Regions from separate parts of the Nocardia sp. CA-119907 genome, predicted to be linked through region 2. Evidence: predicted binding sites of a transcription regulator. Region 2 holds the regulator's gene; the other holds the start of a gene.

Region 1 (11,661 bases), 330 kb from region 2:
CAGCTCGATACATCGCCGGTCCGAATAGTCCGCGGCGCTCTCGCGCGTCGGATCGTATTCGAGGTGGAACGACCATTCGTCGGTGTTGTTCTTGGACAGGACGAGTCCGCGCACCGTGTCATTGCTGATCTCACACTGGCTGAACGTGCGACCGCCCAGTACACCCGTGAGATCGGTCCGCGCGAAGACATTGATGTAGTGGTGCGTCGGTGGCACTTCCCAGCCCTCGATACCCAATGCCCGACGAATCGGGCTGGCCGCGCCGTCGGCGGCGATGAGATAGTCGGCCCGGAGCACCGAAGTAGTGCCCGCCGTGTCGCGCAAGGTTGCCGTCACGCCGGCATCGTCGGGCTCGAATTCGACCAGCTCCACCCCGAATCGGAGATCACCGCCGCGCTCGCGGGCCTGCTCGGCGAGCACCGGCTCGAGCAGCACCTGCGGCAGAAAGCAAAACCGCGATGGACTGGGATCGGCAGCCGTCATTGCCCGCGCCAAATGACTGATATCCAGCGGCTGGGCCGCGATGAGGCTGGTGCCCGTGCTGGCACCGCCGAAGCTGCCCGCCCGCAGTGCGGTCGCGGCGGCCCGCTCGACCCGATCCGCCACCCCGACCTGGCGGAACAGCTCAGTAGTCCTGGTGTGCAGACCGCGCGCCTTGGGCAGCACCGACGCCTTGGCCCGGCGTTCGACCAGAACATAAGGGACACTGTGGTACTCGAGGAACAGCGCGGCCGACAGCCCGACGAGTCCGCCGCCGACAACGAGTACGGGAGTCTGCTCTGTAGTAGTCATGTCCCGATCGTGTGCGCGCGGGCTTGCATCGCCCTTGCGTCGCGATCACGGTGACCATGCACGCGAAAAAACGGGCCGTGCACACGTGCACGGCCCGTTCGGCCGAATATCAGGCGCTCGCCGCGAAGACGGGAGTGTCCAGGGCCGGTTCGGCAACTGGTTCGATGGCGTAGGCCAGGATGTCGGCCACATCGGCGACGGGTCGGACATCCAGGGCGGCCAGCACTTCCGCGGGCACCTCGTCCAGATCCGGCTCATTGCGGGCCGGGATGAACACCGTCTTCAGACCCGCGCGCTGAGCGGCCATCAGCTTCTGCTTCACACCGCCGATCGGCAGCACCCGGCCGTTCAGCGTGACCTCACCGGTCATGCCGACATCCGCGCGCACCTGCCGACCCAGCGCCAGCGACACCAGGGCGGTGACCATGGTGACGCCCGCCGAAGGACCGTCCTTCGGCACCGCACCCGCCGGGAAGTGGATGTGGATATTGCGATCCAGCACCGACGGTTCGATGCCGATCTCCGCCAGGTGCGAGCGCACGTAGGTGAGGGCGATCTGCGCCGACTCCTTCATGACGTCGCCCAGCTGACCGGTCAGGGTGAGCGCGCGCTCGCCCTCGGCGCCATTGGCCTCGATGTAGAGCACATCGCCGCCCAGACCGGTGACCGCCAAACCTGTTGCCACACCGGGGACGGCGGTGCGTTCCACCGAATCCGGGGTGAAGCGCGGACGGCCCAGGTAATCCTTCAGATTGCCCAGATCGATGGTCAACGACTCCGATTCCGCCGACGAGTCGTAGCCCAGCTCGGTGTCGTAACCCAGCGACACCACGGTGTCGTCGGCGGCCGAACCGCTCCCGCTCCCGTCCTCGGACAGCCGAGTCGCGGCCTTGCGCAACGCCTTCGCGATCAACCGCTCCATCTGCCGCACACCGGCTTCCCGGGTGTAGTTGGCCGCGACCTCACGCAGTGCCTCGTCGGTGATCGACACCTCCTGCGCGGTCAGCGCATTGCGCTCCAGCTGCCGGGGCACCAGGAAGTCGCGGGCGATGGCCACCTTGTCGTCCTCGGTGTAACCGTCGACGGTGATCAGTTCCATCCGGTCCAGCAGCGGGCCGGGGATGGTCTCCATGACATTCGCGGTCGCGATGAACAGCACATCGGACAGATCGAGATCCAGATCCAGGTAGTGGTCGCGGAAGGTGTGGTTCTGCGCCGGATCCAGCACCTCGAGCAGCGCCGCGGCCGGATCGCCGCGGAAGTCCGAGCCGACCTTATCGATCTCGTCCAGCAGGACAACGGGATTCATCGAACCCGCCTCCTTCATGGCGCGCACGATCCGGCCGGGCAGCGCGCCGACATAGGTGCGCCGGTGACCGCGGATCTCCGCCTCGTCGCGCACGCCGCCGAGCGCGACGCGAACGAACTTGCGGCCCATGGCCCGTGCCACGGACTCACCCAGCGAGGTCTTGCCGACACCGGGCGGACCGACCAGCGCCAGCACCGCGCCGGAGCCGCGGCCGCCGACGACCTCGAGTCCGCGCGCGGCACGCCGGGAGCGCACGGCCAGGTACTCGACCATGCGATCCTTGACCTCGTCCAGCCCGTGGTGATCGGCGTCCAGTACCGCGCGAGCGGCCGAAACATCGGTGCTGTCGGTGGTTTTCACCGTCCACGGCAGTTCGAGCACGGTGTCGAGCCAGGTGCGGATCCAACCGGATTCCGGGCTCTGATCGCTGGCCCGCTCCAGCCGGCCGACCTCGCGCAGCGCCTCGGCGCGCACGTCATCGGGCAGATCGGCCTGTTCGACCCGGGTGCGGTAGTCGTCGGCGCCGTCGGGCTCGTCCTCGCCGAGTTCCTTGCGGATGGCATTGAGCTGCTGGCGCAGCAGGAATTCGCGCTGACTCTTCTCCATGCCCTCGCGGACATCTTCGCTGATCTTCTCGGTGACCTCGGCCTCGGCGATATGCGCCTTGGTCCACTCGATCAGCTTGGTCAAACGCTGTGCGGTGTCCGGAGTTTCGAGCAGCTCACGCTTCTCGTCCGCGGTCAGGTACGGCGCGTAGCCCGCGGTATCGGCGATCGCCGACGGATCGGTCAGCTGATTGACCGCGTCGATGATCTGCCAGGCCTCGCGGCGCTGCAGCACCGAAACGACCAGCTTCTTGTATTCGGCGGCAAGCTCTTTGGTGCGCCCGTCCGCGGCGGGCGTCTCGACCGGTTCGGCCTCGACCCACAGCGCGGCGCCCGGCCCGGTGACCCCATGGCCGATCTTGGCGCGCCGTTCGGCCTTCAGCACCGCGGCGGGTGCGCCACCGCGCATCCGGCCGACCTGTTCGATGGTGGCGACGACGCCGTAGGAGGCGTAGCCCTCGGTCAATCGGGGTGCGAGCAGCACCGCGTCGGTATTCGCGGCGCGCGCGGCGTCGATGGCGGCCTGCGCCGATTCGTCCAGTTCGATGGGCACGACCATGCCCGGCAGCACGATCGGATCGGTCAGGAACAGCACCGGCAGGTTCTGTGGTGTAGTCACGTGTTCGACCCTTCCAAAAGTTGAGCGATGCCCAGTCAACCCCAGGGCGATCGCGTTTGTTCCGGCTCTCTCCGCTCGTTCGCTCTCGGCGAATAACCCCCACATCAGCCGCCTTCCATACCTGGAACCCATCGAGTGAGGCGGGTCACCTGGGCGCATCCGGTGGCACGGCGCATCGCACGCGTGAACACTTCCGCCTGCTTATCTGATGGTTTCATCATCTCTGCTTGACAGCGAAGGTCGTCGTGGCTGATGATTTCATCAGAAAACTGTGGATGTCCCCGAACCGACTGGAGGATTCACGCGATGAACACCGACTACGACGTGGTGGTCGTGGGTCTCGGGCCGACCGGACTGACCCTGGCCAACCTGCTGGGGCGGCGCGGGGTGCGCGTGCTGGTGCTCGAGCGTGAGCCGGAGTACTACGGCATGGCGCGCGCGGTGTACACCGACGACGAAGGCATGCGGATCTTCCAAACCGCCGGTGCCGCGGACGAACTCGCCGCGGATATGAATATCGACTCCACCGTGCAGTGGGTGCGCGGCGACGGTCGGCTGCTCGCGCAGTTCAACCAGTCCGACCGGCCGCTGGGCTGGCCGGTGGCCAACTTCCTGTACCAGCCGTACCTGGAGAACACCCTCGAACAAGCGCTGCAACGCTATCCGCACGTCACCGTCCGCCGCGGCCGCGAGGTCGTCGATTTCGACCAGGACGACAACAGTGTGAGCGTCGAACACGCCGAATGCCGCGGCACCGGCTATGGCAGCCGCGCACCGGAGACCGATCCGCGCACCGCGGAGCGGGTGCGGGCGAAGTTCCTGGTCGGCTGCGACGGCGGGCGCAGTGTGGTGCGCACGAAGCTCGGCATCGATATGACCGGCACCAGCTTTCCGGAACGCTGGCTGGTGGTGGATCTGAAGGCCCGCGACGGCGTGGACGCCTTCCGGCACCTGCCGTATTTCAACTTCGTCTGTGATCCCGCACTGCCGATCGTGTCCTGTCCGCAGCCGGACGGACACCATCGCTTCGAATTCATGCTGAGCGAGTCCCAGACCAAAGCGGAGATGGAGGACTCCGACACCGTCCGCCGCCGTATCGCCCGCTTCGTCGATCCGGATGAGGTCGAGGTGCTGCGCAAGCTCGTCTACACCTTCAATGCCGTCGTCGCCGACCGGTGGCGCGACGGCCGGATCCTGATCGCCGGCGACGCCGCGCATATGACCCCGCAGTTCATCGGGCAGGGCATGAACTCCGGCGTGCGCGATGCGGACAACCTGTCGTGGAAGCTGACCGCGATCATCAAAGACGGTGCGAGCCAGGCGATTCTGGACAGCTACGAATCCGAGCGCCGCCCGCACGCCAAGGCGATGATCGATCTTTCGGTGCTGAACAAGACCCTGGTCTCGATCGATAACAGACTCCTCGCCGCGGCCCGCGATATCGCGCTCATCACCGCGATGCGCCTACCCGGTCTGAGCGGCTGGTTGCGTGGCGCGAAGATGAAGCCCGCGCCGCGCTTCCGCCGCGGCGCCTATCTCGGCCTGCCGCGGCACGGTCTGCGCAGGGCGGCGGGCACGCTGGCCCCGCAACCGGATGTGCGGACCTACGACGGCCATCGGCAGCGCCTCGACGATGTCCTCGGCATCGGCTTCGCCCTGATCGGCTACGGCGTCGACCCGCGCACCGTACTCAGCGCCGCTGACCAGGCCGCATTGCGGGCATTGGGCACCCGATTCGTCACCGTCTATCCCCTGGGCGGCCGCCCACAGGGCAAACCGGGCGATGGCCGCAGCACCGGTGCCGATTTCGCCGATACCGAAGACCACACCGGAGCGCTGGCCCGGTGGTTCGCCAAGGCCGGTGTCGGCATCGGCGGTCTGTTGCTGCTGCGCCCGGACAGGTACGTCTTCGGCACAGCCGAACCCGGCCGCGGCGGCGCACTGACCGCGGAACTCATGCGCCAACTGATGGGTTCGGCCGTACGGCCGCCCACCCCAGCGGAATCCGATGCGCAGGCGGATGCGGACCGCCCCCTCGAGCAGGCCCGATAACCCCACCGATGACGGGCCTGCATTGACACCCCGTCCGAGCCGATGAGAATGTTGGCAGCTGGATATCTCAGGACCGGGATATCGGACCGCTGATCTTTTCGAGCGACCCGCAGGCAGTCGCTAAGGCTTAGGGGGATCCCACGATGACAACACTCGCATCCGGAGTGTTCATCAATTGGGAACAGCTGACCGGCCTGTCCAAGTTCAGCGTCGATCTGATCACCTTCCCCATCTTCAGCGCGCTGGCCGGATGGCTCACCAACTGGACCGGTGTGCTGATGCTGTTCTGGCCCGTCGTATTTCGCGGCATCCGGATTCCGGGCCTACAGGTGTTGTATCCGTATTTTCCGCGTCGGGTCCAGGTGCTGCCGACATTCTCCGGCGACGGCCGCCGGTTCGGATTCCAGGGCTTCATTCCGGCGCGTGCCGAGAAGATGGCCAGCATTTGTGTCGACAAGGCGCTCATGCGCATCGGCAGTCCGCGCGATTTCATTCACGAACTGGATCTGCAGGGTATTGCCGACTACATCGCGGTACTCGCGAGCAAGCAGGTGCAGCCCCTGGTCGACGAGTTGATGTATCGGGAGAATCCGGATCTGTGGCGCGGCGTGCCCAAGGCCATGAAACAGATCATCTATCAGCGGGTGGATCGGGAACTGCCGGCATTGACCGAGCGGGCCTTCGAATCGCTCGGCGACAATGTCGACCAGCTCATCGATATCAAATCCTTCGTCATCCGCTATCTGCGGGAAAACCCGTACATCCTGAAGGATCTGACCACCACCATCGCCGCCCCGGAGTTGCGCTTCATGGTGCGGATCGGCCTGCTCGGCGCGCCGTTCGGCCTGCTGCTCGCACTGTATATGCATGTGCACCACACCATTCCGGCGCTCGGCTGGGTGCCGGGCTGGGTGATCGTGCTGCTGGCCTCCGCGGCGATCGGCGTGATCGTCAATGTCATCGCCGTCAAAATGGTCTTCGAACCGGGTGATCCGCAGCCGCGCTACAAATACCTGTGGAAGCAGGCGCTGCTGGCCAAGCGGCAGCCGCAGGCGGCCACCGATCTCGCGCATATCCTCGCCTACCAGGTGCTCACGCTGCCGAATCTGTCCAAGGAACTGCTCGAGGGCCCCAATGGCGATAAGACCCGGCAGCTGATCGAGCGGCTGGTCTCCGATGAGATCCATCGCCAGCTCGGCCCGACCACCTCGATCGTGCGCGTCGCCTTCGGCCGCCGCCAGTTCGACAATCTCAAGGTCGGTGCGGCCGGGGCCGCGGTCGGTCTGGCCCCGAGCCTGATCGAGGACGAGGCGTTCACCCTCGAACAGGCCGAGAAGATCGATGAGTTCGCGGCGCGCAAGCTCCAGGACCTCACCCCGGGGGAGTTCATGGAGATGTTCTACGCCTCGGTCGAGCAGGATGCCTGGCTGTTGTACCTGCACGGCGCGCTGCTCGGCCTGGTGGTCGGCGCCGCCCACCTGACGATTTTCGGCTGGTAACCGGCCCGACCCGGGGCAGCGGAGCAGTCCGTCCCAAATACAAGCACGCATGCTTGCATTTTTTCGGAGCCGCTGCGATGCTGAACCGCGACGGCGTACGAAGTAGTGCGCCTCGACGGGCGCGAGCGACGGGCCCGGAGGAGGCAGCCTGCGTAGGGATTCGAGCACGCCGCGGACGAGACAGGAAACCGATGGCCGACCTCGAAGCGCTGCTGCGCGACTTCTCCGACGAATGCACCGAACTGGAACGCATCGTGGCCGCGCTGGCGGCGGCGGACTGGTCGCAGCCCACGCCGGCCCCCGGTTGGAGCATCGCCCATCAGATCGGGCATCTGGCCTGGACCGATGAGGTCGCCACCATGGCCGCCGCCGATGCCGACGGCTTCGCGAAATTGCTCGAGAATGCCGCGCCGAAGGTGTTGACCTTCGTCGACGAGGCCGCCGAGGAGGCGGCGACCGCACCCGCCGCCGAACTGCTCGACCGCTGGCGCCGGGGCCGCGACGATCTGATCGACGCCCTGCGCGCGGTCCCGTCCGGCACCAAGCTGCCGTGGTTCGGACCGCCGATGAGCGCGGCGTCGATGGTCAGCGCCCGCATTATGGAGACCTTCGCACACGGCCAGGACATCGCCGACGCGCTCGGGGTGACCAGAACACCGACCGCCCGGCTGCGCACGGTCGCGCATATCGGCGTGCGGACCAGAAATTTCGCCTATGCCGTGCACGGCAGGACGGCGCCGGTCGAGGAATTCCGGGTCGAACTCACCGCACCCGACGGCGACATCTGGTCGTGGGGAGCCGACGACGCGACGCAGCGCGTGACCGGTCCGGCCCTGGATTTCTGTCTGCTGGTGACGCAGCGCCGCCACCGCGATGACCTCGCACTCGAAACCGTAGGTGCGGAGGCAGCCGAATGGCTCACCATCGCACAGGCTTTCGCGGGACCGACCGGAACGGGCCGGACGGCGGGTCAGTTCGACTGACCCGCCGAAACCCGACCACCCGGTTCAACAATGGAGAATCGGAGCGGGCGAGCGCCACACTTGGGTGCGCCGTTCGTGTCGGCCGGACGCCGTTGGCCGGGTGTCTCGATGTGGCAGTCGAGAATGACGCTCGCCAGCTATGTCTATTTACCCCTTTGTCAGCTGGTGGAAACATGAATGACGCCGAGTGGCCCGAGTCCGCCAGCGTGTCGGCCGCCCTGAGACTGTGATGCTGATCTCCCCCATGCGGCGCCGCCTGCCGCCGCCCCTGTAATCTGGACACCTGTACGGCTTTCAACGATGCGGGCCGTGCCGACGAGGGGATCAGGGGCGGAGGAAAGGAACGCATCGTGGCAGCTCACAAGCCTGCCCAGATCGCGCGGCACGCCGCCATTGTCCTCGCGGGCACCGCCAGCCTCAGCCTCACCGTGGCCTCCGGGGCCTACATCGTCCACCAGATGGCCGAAACCCAGCACACCACCGGCGAAATCGCCGCACCACCGGCGCGCAACATCCTGGATATCGGCACCGACCGCGGACCCGAGCTCCCCGATGCGCTGCTGACCGGCGGAAGTCACGACCTACCCGCACTATTCGCCCGTTTTCCCGCCGAGACCTCGGACGGCACCGCGAAAACCCCTGAGGCCAATGCCGATTCGCCGACGGCGGTGCCCCCCGGAATCGGCGGCAAACTGCGTGTCGGCACCGCCTATGTCGGCGCGCAGGTGGCCACCGGCCGCGCGGATTCCGTCGCCTTCACCGTGGATACCGATGCGCTGACCACACTGGCGGATCTCCTGCTCTCCGAACCGGTTCGGGAGCGGTTCGGCATCCACGCCGATCCCGGCGGTGTCACCCAGCTGCGCACCGAGGTCGATATGCACAATGGCGAAGTGACACTGGCCTTCTCGGATCCGACCCTCGGCGAACACGGACTCCGGCTCCAGCGCAATCCCGCACCCACCGCGAAACACGCGCCGAGCGTTGACGACTCGACCACACCCGCCACCGACACCCCGACCACGGCCGACGCGACACCGAATCCCGCCACGACGACCGCGAACCGCACCATCGTGGTGTAGTCCGCCTACTCTGCGTCCCATGTACGACTTCTGTGTCATCGGGGGCGGGATCGTCGGAGTCGCCACGGCGCATCGGATTCTGCAACGCCACTCCGGCGCTGGCCTCGTGCTCGTCGACAAGGCCGGCGCCCTGGCCACGCACCAGACCGGGCACAACAGCGGTGTCATCCATTCCGGCATCTACTACCCGCCGGACAGTCTGAAGGCACGACTGTGCAGGCAGGGTGCCGCCTGGACCAAGGAATTCGCCGCGACACACGACATACCGTTCGAGGTCTGCGGAAAACTGCTGGTGGCCACCGATGCCGCCGAGCACGGGCGAATGCTCGCGCTGCACGAACGCTCGGTCGCCAATGACGTCGATGTCGAACTGGTCGACGCCGCCGAACTCACCCGCAGGGAACCGCATGTGACCGGCGTCGGCGCGCTGTTCGTGCCCGCTACGGGCATTATCGATTTCACCCGCGTCACCACCGCACTCGCCGATGAGGTCCGGGCCGCGGGCGGCGAGATCGTGCTCGGCGCGGAGATCACCGAGCTCACCGAAACCACGGACGCGGTCACCGCATCCGGCCCCGCGGGCTCCTGGACCGCGCGCACCCTGGTGGTCTGCGCGGGTCTGCAGGCCGACCGGATGGCCGCGCTGGCCGGCCTGCAAACCGATTTTCGCATCGTTCCGTTCCGCGGCGAGTACTACCAGCTACCGCCCAGCCGAACCGGATTGGTGCGCACGCTGATCTATCCGATCCCCGATCCGGCACTGCCGTTCCTCGGCGTACACCTGAGTCCGACAATCGACGGGGCGCTGACAGTGGGCCCCAATGCGGTGCTCGGCCTGGCCAGGGAGGGGTATCGCAAGGGCAGTTTCGACGCCCGCGACGTCCGTGCGGTACTCGGTTTTCCCGGCTTCCACCGGGTTGCCCGCGCGCATGTCCGGACCGGGCTGCGGGAATTGCGCAACTCGCTGTTCAAGCGCGGCTACCTGGCCGAATGCCGTCGGTACTGCCCCGAGCTGACGGTCGCGGACCTGCGGCCGCGCGAGGCGGGAATCCGCGCGCAGGCGGTGCTGCGCGACGGCACCCTGGTGCACGACTTCATGATCGAGCGCACGCCGCGCTCGGTCCACGTGCTCAACGCCCCGTCACCGGCGGCCACCTCCGCCATGCCGATCGCCGAGTACATCGTCGACCAACTCTGACCCGATTCGGTAGCTGAGTCGCCCCTCCCAGCAAACCAAGCGACCACCCGGTCGCCAATGTGGAAAGCTGTCCAACCAAATTCCGGGCAACCACTCCAATAAAGAGGAGAGCTGTAGTACTTTTAGCGGCAGCCAACAGGGAGGGCCTATGGGCCACATCAAGTACGCGAGCGACGTCGGAGCCCCGGTCGAGGTGGCCTTCACCTATACGGACAACCATCAGTTCGTGCCGGATTGGATGTTCGGCGTCGCCGCGTTCGAGCCGAAAGGCGAGCTCGACCAGGGGCTCGGCGCCGCCTTCACGACCCGCGCCAGGTTCGGTCCGTGGCGGCCGACCCTGACATGCGAGATCACCGAATACCGGCGCAATGTGGTGATCGGCTACACGCTACGCGGACGGTTGTCGGGAACTTTGACGCTGCGCTTCGATCCACTCGGCTATGGACGCTCGGTGCTGACCTCGGAAGCGGAGTACGCTCCACCGAGTGGGCTCTTCGGCCGCCTGTGCCTGCGCCTGGTGGATTCCGCCGTGCGCTCGGCGCTGCGCCGCACCGAGTCCCAGTTGCGAAGGGAGATAGAGGAATTCCACGGTACCGATCTTGTCGGTCGGATTGCGTAGGGTGCCAGCCATGATCATCGTGAGCACCGACGGATCCTGCCTCCGCAATCCCGGCGGCGCCATCGGCTGGGCTTGGGTCAATCATCAGGGCGGCTCGCGCAGCGGGGGAGCCGCCACCGGAACCAATCAGGTCGCGGAGTTGCGCGCGCTGCTGGAGGCGATAGTCGCCCATCCCGGCGAGGAACCGCTGTTCATCGAGAGCGATTCGCTATACGCGATCAAATGCGCCTCGGAGTGGATCTTCGGCTGGCGCACCAATGGCTGGCGCACCGCCACCGGCGGCGCGGTGAAGAACGTCGAACTCATCAAGCAGATCGACCGGGCCATCGCCTCCCGGCCGGGACCGGTCCGGTTCCGCTGGGTGCGTGGACATGTCGGCAATTACTTCAACGAGATGGCCGATACCCTCGCGGGCGAGGCGGCCAGACAGGCCGCGGCCTCCGCGGCCGCCGGTGAGGTGCCGACCGCGGAACTCCCCGAGCTGCCGCCGGTAGTAGAGGACAAGACCGAAAAGACCACCGCCCTCGGCAATTCGGCCAGGGCAGCCAAAACCTCCCGGCCGCGGTCCGCGGGGAAGCCGGTCGCACCAGCACCTCAGGCATTGACCCTGTTCTGAGAGCGCCGGGCGCGACCGGGCGCAAGACCGCCGGAAAAGACCTCCGGGCGGGTGGTGCCATTCCCACCCGCCCGGAGGCGTCTTCGTATTCGGTTGCCGACGCGCTTGCTCAGTTGCCCATCTGCTTGAGGATCGGCAGGTCGAACTTGTCGACGAGCCACTTGTCGCCGACCTTCTTCAGACCGGCGACCACCACGAGTTCGACCTTGCTCGGCGGTTTGTTCGCGGCGGCGATATTCACATTGGTGGTCGTCTGACCGATCACCACCAGCACCTTCGCGCTTTCG
Region 2 (11,661 bases):
GTTGATTGCGGTATGCTGGGTTGGTGACCGAAGACGATCCGACCTTCGTGCCGCTGTCCGAGCATCCGGCCTTCCTGTTCGGACAGCTGGGCTTTCATGTCGGCTACCGGTTCACTGATCTGCTCGCGCCGCTCGGTATCAGCCCGCGCCACTACGGCACGCTGCGGATATTGCTCGCGAACGACGGCCAATCGCAGCAACAGCTGTGCGAGGCACAGCGGATCCATCGCAATGTGATGGTCGGACTCGTCGATGAACTGGAGAAGCGTGGACTCGTCGAGCGCCGCAAACATCCGACCGACCGGCGGGCGCACGCGGTGTATCTGCTGCCCGCCGCACACGAGCTGCTCGCGCAGGCCGAGGGGATCGTCGCCGGATTGGATGCGGATGTGACGGCGTCGCTCGATCCCGAGGAGCGTGCGACGCTGGTGAAACTCCTACAGCGCACCGCGATGGGGAATGGCCTGATCCCGGATGTTCATCCCGGCCTGTCCAGACCGGATAGTTGCTGAGCTACGGCGTCAGATAAGTACACCGGGATTGAGGATTCCGGCCGGATCCAGCGCGGATTTGGCCGCCCGCAACGCATTCGCGAACGGGTCGGGCCGCTGGCGGTCGTACCACGGTCGGTGGTCCCGGCCCACCGCGTGATGGTGGGTAATGGTCCCGCCCGCGGCCGAGAGTGCCTCGGAGACGGCGGCTTTGATGTCGTCCCACTGCGCGAGCGTGCTGCCCCAGCGCCCTGCGGCATAGATGCCGAAATATGGTGCCGGTCCGTCCGGATACACATGGGTGAAGCGGCAGGTCACCACGCCGGTGGCGCCGACCGACCGGATGGCCGCGTTGGCGGCCTCGGTCACCGCTGCCTTCAGATTGTCGAATTTATCCCAGGTACAGGCGGTTTCGAAGGTTTCGGTGATCATCGATCGGGCCGCGAGGGCATCGCGCTGGTAGGGCATCCGCAGGAATGACGATCGCCAGGTATCGGCCGCGCCCGAACCCGGTTGGCGCGCGGTCGATTCGGTGTAGCGCGCGGGTTCGGGCAGGGTGCCGCCGTGCTCGGCGACCAACTCCAGCGCGCGTTCCATCCAGATGCGCGTCGGGTGATCGGCGGATTCGAATCCGAGTACCAGTACGCCGCCGCTGGTGGCGGCACCGGCATTGAGGAACGCCTCGGCCGGATCGAGCAGTCGGCAATTGCTCGGGTGCAGACCTGACTGTGCGATGGCCCTGGTGGCGGCCACCGCCTTCGCGTAATCGTCGAAGTGCGCGGAAGCCGTTGCGCGCCAACGCGGACGGTTCTGCAGGCGCATCCACGCCTCGGTGATGATGCCGAGTATCCCCTCGGATCCGAGGAACATCCGGTCCGGCGACGGCCCCGCCCCGGATCCGGGCAGCCGCCTCGATTCGCTGATGCCCGTCGGTGTCACCACCCGCATCGACTCGACCAGGTCATCGATATGGGTGTACAGCGTCGCGAAATGCCCACCGGCCCTGGTGGCCAGCCAGCCGCCGAGGGTCGAGAATTCGAACGACTGCGGAAAGTGCCGCAGCGTCAGATCCGCGCCGCGCAGCTGATCCTCCAATGCCGGACCGAAGACTCCGGCTTGTATTCGCGCGGCCCGGCTGGTCCGATCGATCTCCGATACGCGATCCAGCGCACCGAGGTCCAGGCTGATCGCCCCCTCGAATTCGCCTGCCGTCCAGCTGGAATCGCGGTGTGCCCCGGCCGAATCGGTCGACGACCGATAGGACAATCGCGGCTCTACCCCGCCGACCACCGACGTCCCGCCGCCGAACGGGATCACCGCGACATTCGCCCCGGCCGCCCAGTCGAGAACGTCGACGATATCGTCTTCGCCGCGCGGGCGAACGACCAGATCCGGCGCATCGCGCACGGCGCCGAGCAGATTGCGCACCACATCGCGAAATGCCTGACCGTGCGCGTGCGCCGCCCGATCGGCCGGGTCCGTCGACACCAGTGCGGCGAGCGAATCCGGTGCGGTCACCCGCGGTTCGGGCAGTCCGAGTGATTCGACCGATGGCGGCTCGTGTGGAGTCAGATCCGCCCCGGGCAGCACCGCCGCGACCCGCGCTGTCAGCGCGTCCAACTCCGCACCGACGACCGCGTCCTCGACATTGCCCCAACCCCACCACGACCGTGTCTTCATCGCCACGACCACTCCTCCCGACGGTCCGATCGGCCGCACCGCCGCCCGCCATCCTCGTGGAGCACCGACCGCCGGGCAAGCACACGCGATCTTGATCAGGGTTGGTCACAACTGGTGCACGTTCCTGTTCCGCGCCGATCCGGCTGGTGAGAATGGCGGATAGTGCCCCGCCGCGTGGTCCGGGAATAGATCGCGCAGGGCCTCGGTTGAGCTGTTCGACAATGTTGAGTGGGTCCGGCTCAAGTTTGAGTTGACTCCCGGCGGTGATCGGGTGCAGGATTGAGCCGACCACGCTCAGCGTTGCTGGGACCGTGCTCCGTGAGGTGCTCGGTGCGAGGTCTCGCGGCAGCCGATGACGGATGTCGCAGGGCGGGCAGATCGCCCGAAACCCGCGATTACCCAGCACCGACACAAGTAGTTACGTCAACTAGGAGGAACAACCATGGCTCGTGCGGTCGGAATCGACCTCGGGACCACGAACTCGGTCGTCGCCGTTCTCGAAGGCGGCGAGCCGGTCGTCGTCGCGAACTCTGAAGGATCGCGCACTACCCCCTCGATCGTCGCGTTCGCCAAGAACGGAGAGGTTCTGGTCGGCCAGCCCGCCAAGAACCAGGCGGTCACCAACGTCGACCGCACCATCCGCTCGGTCAAGCGGCACATCGGCACCGACTGGTCGGTGGACATCGACGACAAGAAGTACACCGCACAGGAGATCAGCGCACGCGTGCTGATGAAGCTCAAGCGCGACGCCGAGGCCTACCTGGGCGAAGAGATCACCGACGCGGTCATCACCGTGCCCGCGTACTTCGAGGACTCGCAGCGTCAGGCCACCAAGGAGGCCGGTCAGATCGCCGGTCTGAACGTGCTGCGCATCGTCAACGAGCCCACTGCGGCCGCGCTCGCGTACGGCCTGGACAAGGGCGATAAGGAACAGACCATCCTGGTCTTCGACCTCGGTGGCGGCACCTTCGACGTCTCGCTGCTGGAAATCGGCGAGGGCGTCGTCGAGGTCCGCGCCACCTCCGGCGACAACCACCTCGGTGGTGACGACTGGGACGAGCGCGTCGTGACCTGGCTGGTCGACAAGTTCAAGGCCAGCGCGGGCATCGACCTGACCAAGGACAAGATGGCCATGCAGCGCCTGCGTGAGGCGGCTGAGAAGGCCAAGATCGAGCTGAGCTCCTCGCAGAGCACCTCGATCAATCTGCCCTACATCACCGTCGACGCGGACAAGAACCCGCTGTTCCTCGACGAGCAGCTGACCCGCGCCGAATTCCAGAAGATCACCTCGGACCTGCTCGACCGCACCCGCGCGCCGTTCCAGTCCGTGATCAAGGACGCGGGCATCAACGTGGCCGATATCGATCACGTCGTGCTCGTCGGTGGTTCGACCCGTATGCCCGCGGTCAGCGATCTGGTCCGCGAGCTGACCGGCGGCAAGGAGCCCAACAAGGGCGTGAACCCGGACGAGGTCGTCGCCGTCGGCGCCGCCCTGCAGGCCGGTGTGCTCAAGGGCGAGGTCAAGGACGTCCTGCTGCTCGATGTCACCCCGCTGTCGCTGGGCATCGAGACCAAGGGTGGCGTGATGACCAAGCTCATCGAGCGCAACACCACCATCCCGACCAAGCGTTCGGAGACCTTCACCACCGCCGACGACAACCAGCCGTCGGTGCAGATCCAGGTGTTCCAGGGTGAGCGCGAGATCGCCTCGCACAACAAGCTGCTCGGCTCCTTCGAGCTGACCGGCATCCCGCCGGCCCCGCGCGGCGTGCCGCAGATCGAGGTCACCTTCGACATCGACGCCAACGGCATCGTGCACGTGACCGCGAAGGACAAGGGCACCGGCAAGGAGAACACGATCAAGATCCAGGACGGCTCCGGCCTGTCCAAGGAGGAGATCGACCGGATGGTCAAGGACGCCGAGGCGCACGCCGCCGAGGACAAGGCCCGCCGCGAGGAGGCCGAGACCCGCAACCAGGCCGAGTCGCTGGTGCACCAGACCGAGAAGTTCATCAAGGAGAACGAGGACAAGGTCCCCGCGGACGTCAAGACCAAGGTCGAGGCGGCCATCGCCGAGGCGAACGAGGCGCTCAAGGGCACCGATATCGCGGCCGTGAAGTCCGCGGTGGAGAAGCTCGCGACCGAGTCGCAGGCGCTGGGCCAGGCGATCTACGAGGCGTCGGCGGCCGAGTCCGCTGCCTCCGGCAACGGCGCCAGCGCCGCGGCTGGTGACGATCAGGTTGTGGACGCCGAAGTTGTGGACGAGCCGGTCGACACGGAGAAGAAGTGAGCGAGGGAAACTCCGAACAGGAGCCGATCACCTTCGTCGACAATCGCAAGGTTGATCCCGAGACAGGTGAGATTCGGGAACCGGCGGCGGCAGAGCCCGCCGCCGGGCCCGGCCCGGAAGCCGGGAACGGCACCGAACCCCTCCTCGGTAACGATGAGGGTGCCGACGTCCTGGCCGAGACCATCACCAAGGAGCTGGCCGAGCGTACTGCCGATCTGCAGCGGCTGACCGCCGAATACGCCAACTACCGGCGGCGGGTCGAGCGGGACCGGCAGGCGACCATCGATGCGGCCAAGGCCGCCGTGGTCTCCGAATTGCTCGGCGTACTCGATGATCTCGATCGTGCGCGCGCCCACGGCGACCTCGAAACCGGGCCGCTCAAGGCGGTCGCGGACAAGCTCGCCGACGCGCTGCACAAGCAGGGTCTGCAGGAATTCGGTACGGAGGGTGAGCCCTTCGACCCGACCCTGCACGAGGCCGTGCAGCACGAGGGCGACGGACACGATCCGGTGATCGGTGTAGTTATGCGCAAGGGCTATCGGTTCGGCGATCGGGTGCTTCGGCACGCGCTCGTCGGGGTAACCGATGGCGTGGCCGATCTGGTCGAAGAAGAGGCATCCGATGATGCCAATGCGAACAACCAATAAGAATCCGAGAGGAGGAGATGCCCGGTGAGTCAACGGGAGTGGATCGAAAAGGACTTCTACAAGGAGCTGGGTGTCTCCTCCAGCGCCTCGCAGGACGAGATCAAGAAGGCGTATCGCAAGCTCGCTCGTGACTTGCATCCGGATGCCAACCCCGGCGATACCAAGGCCGAGGAGCGGTTCAAAACCGTCAGCGAGGCCCATGCCGTGCTGTCGGATCCGGCCAAGCGCAAGGAATACGACGACACCCGAAAGCTGTTCGCCGGTGGCGGATACGGACGTGGTGGCTTCACTCCCGGTACGGGCGGCGGCTTCTCGCAGGACTTCAATATCGGTGACATCTTCGGCCAGGCGAATGCGGGCGACGGTGGTCTCGGAGACCTGCTGGGTGGGCTGTTCAACCGGGGCGGCACGCGCACCTCGAGCCGCCCGCGCCGCGGCGCTGATGTGGAGACCGAGACGACCCTCGGGTTCCGTGAGGCCGCACAGGGCGTCACCGTTCCGCTGCGGATGACCAGTCCGTCGGCGTGTACCACCTGTCACGGCAGCGGCGCCAAGCCGGGGACCAGTCCGCGAGTCTGTCCCGTCTGCAATGGCAACGGCGTGATCAGCCGCAACCAAGGTGCGTTCGGCTTCAGCGAGCCGTGCGACGAATGCCGTGGTACCGGCTCGATCATCGATGACCCGTGCGTCGACTGCCGCGGCAGCGGCATCCAGAATCGGACCCGCACCATCACGGTGCGGATTCCGCCCGGTGTCAGTGACGGGCAGAAGATCCGGCTGGCCGGACAGGGTGAGGCCGGGCTGCGTGGTGCGCCCTCGGGTGACCTCTATGTGACCGTACACGTCAGCCAGGACAAGGTCTTCGGCCGCAATGGCGACGACCTGACCCTGGTGCTGCCGGTCAGTTACAGTGAATTGGTGCTGGGCACAACGGTTTCCGTGCCCACGCTGGAAGGGCGCGTCGGCGTCAAGGTGCCGCCCGGCACCGCGGACGGCCGCATCCTGCGGGTGCGCGGCCGTGGCGTGCCCAAGCGCGGCCCCGCCGGCGGGGCGGGCGATCTGCTCGTCACCGTCAAGGTGGCCGTGCCACAGAAGCTGGACGACAATGCCACCGAGGCGCTCAAGCGGTTCGCGGAGGCGGAGAAGGCCAGCGGGTTCGATCCGCGTGCGGGATGGGCAGGTGCGTGATGTCCGATAATCCGAAGCAGGCATCCAGTGGGTCGTCACGGGCCGAGTTCTTCATGATCTCGGTCGCGGCCCAGCTGGCGGGTATGCACGCGCAGACGCTGCGCACGTATGACCGCTTGGGACTGGTGACGCCGCAACGGACTTCGGGTGGCGGTCGGCGTTATTCGGCACGGGACGTCGAGCTGCTGCGCGAGGTGCAGCGGCTGTCCCAGGACGAGGGCGTCAACCTGGCGGGCATCAAGCGCATCATCGAACTCACCAATCAGGTCGAGGAACTGCAGCAGCGGGTCGCCGAAATGTCGGCCGAGCTGGATCGGCTGCGCGCGGGGTATCGCCCCGATCTCGCGCCGCCGCAACGCAGTACCGCACTGGTGGTGTGGAAGCCGCGCAATCGGCGCTGAAAAGCGCTACGGCGATAGCAAAGGCCCCGGGATTCGGTGCACAACCGAGCCCGGGGCCTTTGTCGTTTTCGCCGATGGGTAAATGCGTTATGCGGTAACGCGGCACCCATTGCCGCAGTGAATAACTGCTGGCAGTACTCGGGCAAACTCCCGACTCCGGATTTCGGTATCCGGCAGGTTGTTCGCGGGCTGCGCGGCGTCGACCCACGGTCGGTAGGGTTGCCGATGATGTGCCGAGCTGCGAAGTTTGCTGTGGGCGGTGTTTCAGCAAACTATGCGCCGGATCGCCCACGCGATTCCGTTGGTCACCAGCCCGGCTGGTGCGCCGCGTTTGCCCGAGCCGGTAAGCGATTGCGGCGCGCCGATTGCCGAGGGATCGCTCTCGGAGCCGCAATGGGATGAATCTTGCACAACGGATCTTGCGAAACCGCTGGATATGTGACGGATTTCGCCGCCCTGTTCGTTCTTTCGGTTTGTTTTCAAGGGTTTTCGTGGTGCTGACCGCCGTTTCAGCGAAATTACACGCATGATGTTTACTCGACTGATTCCGTAGCTGGCAAACCTCGCCTACACTCGTTCGCATTGGCTGCTGTCGAGTGTCCCGCAGCACCTCACTTGTCGGCCACGGATTGTGTTCGAGCGCAAAAAGGGGTTGTGACACAAATGGATTCGCGGACGGTCGCTTTGATCAGAACAACGTTCAAGGCGGTTGCTGCGGAGGAGGGCGGCCCGGCCAAGCTGGCCAGTTCGTTCTACGCGACCCTTTTCACCAACTACCCCGCCGCCAGGGACTTTTTTCCGGCAGCCATGGATTCGCAGCGTGACCGATTGGTCAAGGCCATCTCCTACGCGCTGGATCGGCTCGAGGAGCCGGACAAACTATTGCCATTCCTCGCCCAACTCGGACGCGATCACCGCAAATACGGTGTACAAGCCGCGCACTACACCGCCGTGGCCACCTCGTTGAAGTCCGCGATGCGGATCTTCGCGGGCACCGAGATGTGGACCGACGAGGTCGACCGGGCCTGGGACGAGGGCCTAAAGATCATCGGCGACACCATGATCGGCGCGGCCGAACAGGAATCGACGCCATCGGTCTGGACCGGAACCGTCGTCGAGCACCGTGAGGTGCTGCGCAATCTCGCCGTCGTCCGGCTGCAATTGGATCAGCCGATGCAGTATGCCGCTGGCCAGTACATCAGCGTGCAGATCCCGGCCCGGCCGCGCATGTGGCGCTATATGTCACCGGCGGTGCCCGCGAATGCGAACGGGGAGATCGAATTCCATATCCGCGGGGTGCTGGGCGGCTGGGTCAGTCCGGCCATCGTCGGCCACACCGCCGTCGGTGACCAGTGGTTACTCGGTTCACCCCTGGGCGGACTCGGCATCCCGCGCAATGTGAAACGCAAAATGCTGATGATCGGCTGCGGTACCGGCATCGCACCCCTGCGCGCCCAGCTCATGGCGATGGCACAGCGGCGCATCAATCCGCGGGTGCACCTGTTCGTCGGTGGACACCATCCCTGTGATCTCTATGATCTGGAGATCCTGAGCCAACTGGCCACCGCCAACAAGTGGCTCACCGTCATCCCGGTCACCGAGAGCGATGAAAACCCGTGGTGGTACCTGGATTCCGGCGAGCGCGAACGCATCTGGCCTGGTCTGGAGGCCCGGGTGACCGGCCAGATCGGCAAGGTCGTCGCCAGTTACGGTTCCTGGGCCGACCGGGATGTACAGATCGTCGGCTCGCCCTCGATGGTGCAGACCACCAAGTTCCGCTTGATGGCCGCCGGTACCCAAACCAAGAACATCCGCCACGACCCGCTGTTCTGAATTCTTGGCCGCGCCTGCGGCGCGCCGCGAACGTCGCTCGTAAGACTCGCTCCGTGGTGGTCGGGTCTACTTCTTACAGTCCCTCGAATTGTATTGCGGCAGCTGGAGTTCCGGTTTCGACAAGACGATCCAGGGTTACTCGGACCATATTCGGTGAGCCACAGACCAGCACCTGATGGTTTTCGAACGCGCCGTGGGAGGCGACCACATCCGCGAGTGTGCCGAAGAGCATGTCATCGAGCGGGAATCCGATATCCACTCGCGAATGCTCGTACCATTCGTCGACCCGCCCCGGGTCCTCCGGGCTCTCGACGACGGGAATCACGGTGAGCCAGGGCAATTCGTTCGCCAGCAGGAACAGCATGTCGTCGGCGTAGAGATCGCGCGGGGAGCGGCCGCCGGTGAACAGATAGGTGGGCGGCGGATCCTCGTGTCGGGCGAGTTCGAGGATCTGTGCGCGCATCGGGGCCAGACCGGTGCCGCCCGCGATCATCACCACCTCGTCGCCGTACGGGTCGACATGGAAAGTGCCCAGGGGGGCCCCGATTTGCCATTCGTCGCCGGGTTTGGTGTCGGTGACGATGCTGCCGCTGCACCAGCCGCCGGGCACCGTGCGCACATGGAATTCCAACTTGCCGTCCAGCGACGGCGGCAGCGCGGGGGAGAATCTGCGGCGCATGCCGGGGTGCTGCGGCACCCGGACCTCAACGGATTGCCCCGCGAGGAACGGGACGTACTCGCCGATCAAGCGGATCACCGCGAGATCGTGGCGCAGCCGATGGTGACCGACCACCGTCGCCTTCCACTCGGGCGCGGAACCATTGCCGAGCGGGCTCGGATCTATTGTCATTGCTTCTCTCACACGGGATCTGAGCTGATTGCCCACTCTGGGGTGCCGACCGCCATGAGGGCGCGGCGGGTATCGGCGATCATGCGGGCCGACCCGGCGATCTGGATCTGGCGGTCGGCCCAGGAACCGAAGCTGGCCACCACCGCGCCCAGATTTCCGATCAGGCGGCGGTGCATGCCGTACGGCTCTTCCTGCGGCGGATGCGGATACCACCACGGGTTGGTCTTCTGTTCGCACACCGGGACCACGGTCAGCCAGGGATTGCTCTGCGAGAGCTGCCACATGTTCTCGACGTCGTACAGATCGCAGGGGTAGCGCCCGCCGATGAAGAAATGCACGCGCGGGTTGATACCGCGCTGGCCCATCTCGATCAGCTGTGCGCGCAATGGGGCGATGCCGGTGCCCGCGCCGATCAGCAGCACATCGCGACCGCTGTCGCGATCGATGTGCAGGCCGCCGAGCGGACCCGCGACCATCCACCGGTCGCCGACCCGGGTCTCATTGACAATGGCCGGGCTCACCCAGCCGCCGCGGATCTTGCGAACATGGAATTCGATCTCACCGTAGGGATTGGCGGGAATGGCGGGCGATAGGTAACGCCACATCTTCGGCCGCTGCGGCAGCGAGATCGGCACATACTGCCCGGCCTGATACGGGATCGGACTATCGGATTGCAACCGCACGATGGCCAGATCCTCGAGCACCCGGCGATGGCCGACGACGGTCGCATCCCAATACGGCTGCGACTTGTCGGAGTTGGCGCCGATGGCCATGGAGGCCGAGATCAGGATGGTGATATCGCGCCAGCCCTCCTCGAGCGCGCGATTCCACATCGGCCCGTTGAACACGCGAAACGCCGCCAGCAGTGCCCGTCCGGCGATATCGTAGTGCGAGGCGATGACACCGAATTTGCGATGATCGCGCGCCAACTGCTCCAGGAACTTCTGGGCTCGTCCCCAGTCCTCGAGATTGTCGAGTACGTAATGGATGGCGGTCACCAGGCGCTTGGCCTGCATCTCCATCGCGGGCGGGAACAACTCCCGCAACTGTGGCTTCTCTGCGAACAGATGACCATAAAAAGCACTGATCAACCGCTCGGGTCCGTTCGGCGATTCGATCACCGAGCGGAAGTTGGCGCGGACCAGCGCTGCCGAACGCGCATCCACGAGGTGGAGCTTCCTTTCCCTCTATGTGCTGCCCAGGGACATGTCCGTAACCGGCGGTCCTCCGCCGTCAAGTATCCCTGAAAATCCCGTGGTCGGGTGGGTATGGCCGATCACGCCCGCGCCAACGGTAATCCGTGGGCAAATCGGGTCTGCTGTGGGCCTGACATGCAGGATAAGCGAAGAGCCTGGCAGGCGGGTTACCGCTGGGTCAACTCGCCACTTGGCGTGCACCGCCGGGGCGACCGATTCGGCATAGCGGCGGACCTGTTCGACGGGATCGCCCGCGGTCGGCCAGCAGATGAACGCATCGATACGCTGGTCGTTTGCGGACAGATCGTCGACCAGCGCCCGGGCGGACCCTCGAGAAAGCCGTGGTCGGTGCCGTCATCGATGGTGGTGCCGGAAAGGTTGTAGACCCGGCGGATGGCGCGCGGTGAGCTGCGGGCGGCTATCGGCCTCCGGAATCAGGAAGGGGCCGAATTCGGTGGACGGGATGGCTCCTCGCGGGTGCTAACGACGACATTTCGACGTTTCAGATGGCTAGTACGGTTTTGCCGCGCGCACCCGCGGCGCCGATGACCGCGGCGGCCTGGGACAGCGGGACGGTGACGTCGATCGGCACCACCACATCGCCCTCCGCGACGCGATCGAGCAGGCGCCGCAATTCCGGTGCGCGGCCGGAGGATTCGATATTGCCGCCCTTGATCCCGCGGTCGCGCAGCGCCTGCTCGTCGGCGGCCCAGATGGTGGAGTAGACCGTGCCGCCGTCGCGCACCAGCGCGGTCAGCTCGGCCAGCGCCTCGGGCGGGCTGACCAGGTCGAAGAGCACGTCGACCCCGTCGGGATGCGCGGCCGCGATCTGCTCGGCGATCGGGCCCCGGGTGTAGTCGACGGTCTCGGCCGCGCCCAGCCGGGTCATCTGGTCGGCGGCCGCGCCGCGGGCGGTCGCGATGACGTGCGCACCCGCCATATTCGCCAACTGCACAAGGAAGGAGCCGACACCGCCGGTCGCGCCGATGATCAAAACCGTCTGATCCGGCTCGATCTTGGTGGCGTCCACGATGTCCTGCGCGGTGACACCCGCGGTCGGCAGGGCCGCTGCCGCCACGGTCGGG

Evidence for each region. The regulator HspR, encoded in region 2, represses chaperone genes until heat shock. The targets are predictions, from matches to a motif close to ANNTGAGTNNNNNNNACTCANNT.
Region 1: lon (endopeptidase La) is a predicted target of HspR. The motif match lies at 3,344-3,366, and genes of this name have one in related genera.

Annotation. Positions count from the first base shown of each region.
Region 1 covers NZ_CP192091.1:9,597,479-9,609,139, forward strand. Annotated here, with positions in the region: gene ACQP2D_RS43130 (FAD-dependent monooxygenase) at 1-792, opposite strand, end outside; gene lon (endopeptidase La) at 902-3,325, opposite strand; gene ACQP2D_RS43140 (bifunctional 3-(3-hydroxy-phenyl)propionate/3-hydroxycinnamic acid hydroxylase) at 3,632-5,377, shown strand; gene ACQP2D_RS43145 (hypothetical protein) at 5,521-6,876, shown strand; gene ACQP2D_RS43150 (TIGR03084 family metal-binding protein) at 7,068-7,859, shown strand; gene ACQP2D_RS43155 (hypothetical protein) at 8,210-8,941, shown strand; gene lhgO (L-2-hydroxyglutarate oxidase) at 8,961-10,139, shown strand; gene ACQP2D_RS43165 (SRPBCC family protein) at 10,288-10,758, shown strand; gene ACQP2D_RS43170 (ribonuclease H family protein) at 10,769-11,374, shown strand; gene ACQP2D_RS43175 (hypothetical protein) at 11,484-11,661, opposite strand, start outside.
Region 2 covers NZ_CP192091.1:9,271,520-9,283,180, reverse strand. Annotated here, with positions in the region: gene ACQP2D_RS41675 (MarR family winged helix-turn-helix transcriptional regulator) at 24-512, shown strand; gene ACQP2D_RS41670 (FAD-binding oxidoreductase) at 522-2,171, opposite strand; gene dnaK (molecular chaperone DnaK) at 2,614-4,461, shown strand; gene grpE (nucleotide exchange factor GrpE) at 4,458-5,108, shown strand; gene dnaJ (molecular chaperone DnaJ) at 5,133-6,296, shown strand; gene ACQP2D_RS41650 (heat shock protein transcriptional repressor HspR) at 6,296-6,697, shown strand; gene ACQP2D_RS41645 (globin domain-containing protein) at 7,361-8,530, shown strand; gene ACQP2D_RS41640 (FAD-binding oxidoreductase) at 8,604-9,380, opposite strand; gene ACQP2D_RS41635 (FAD-binding oxidoreductase) at 9,389-10,546, opposite strand; gene ACQP2D_RS41630 (NADP-dependent oxidoreductase) at 11,079-11,661, opposite strand, start outside.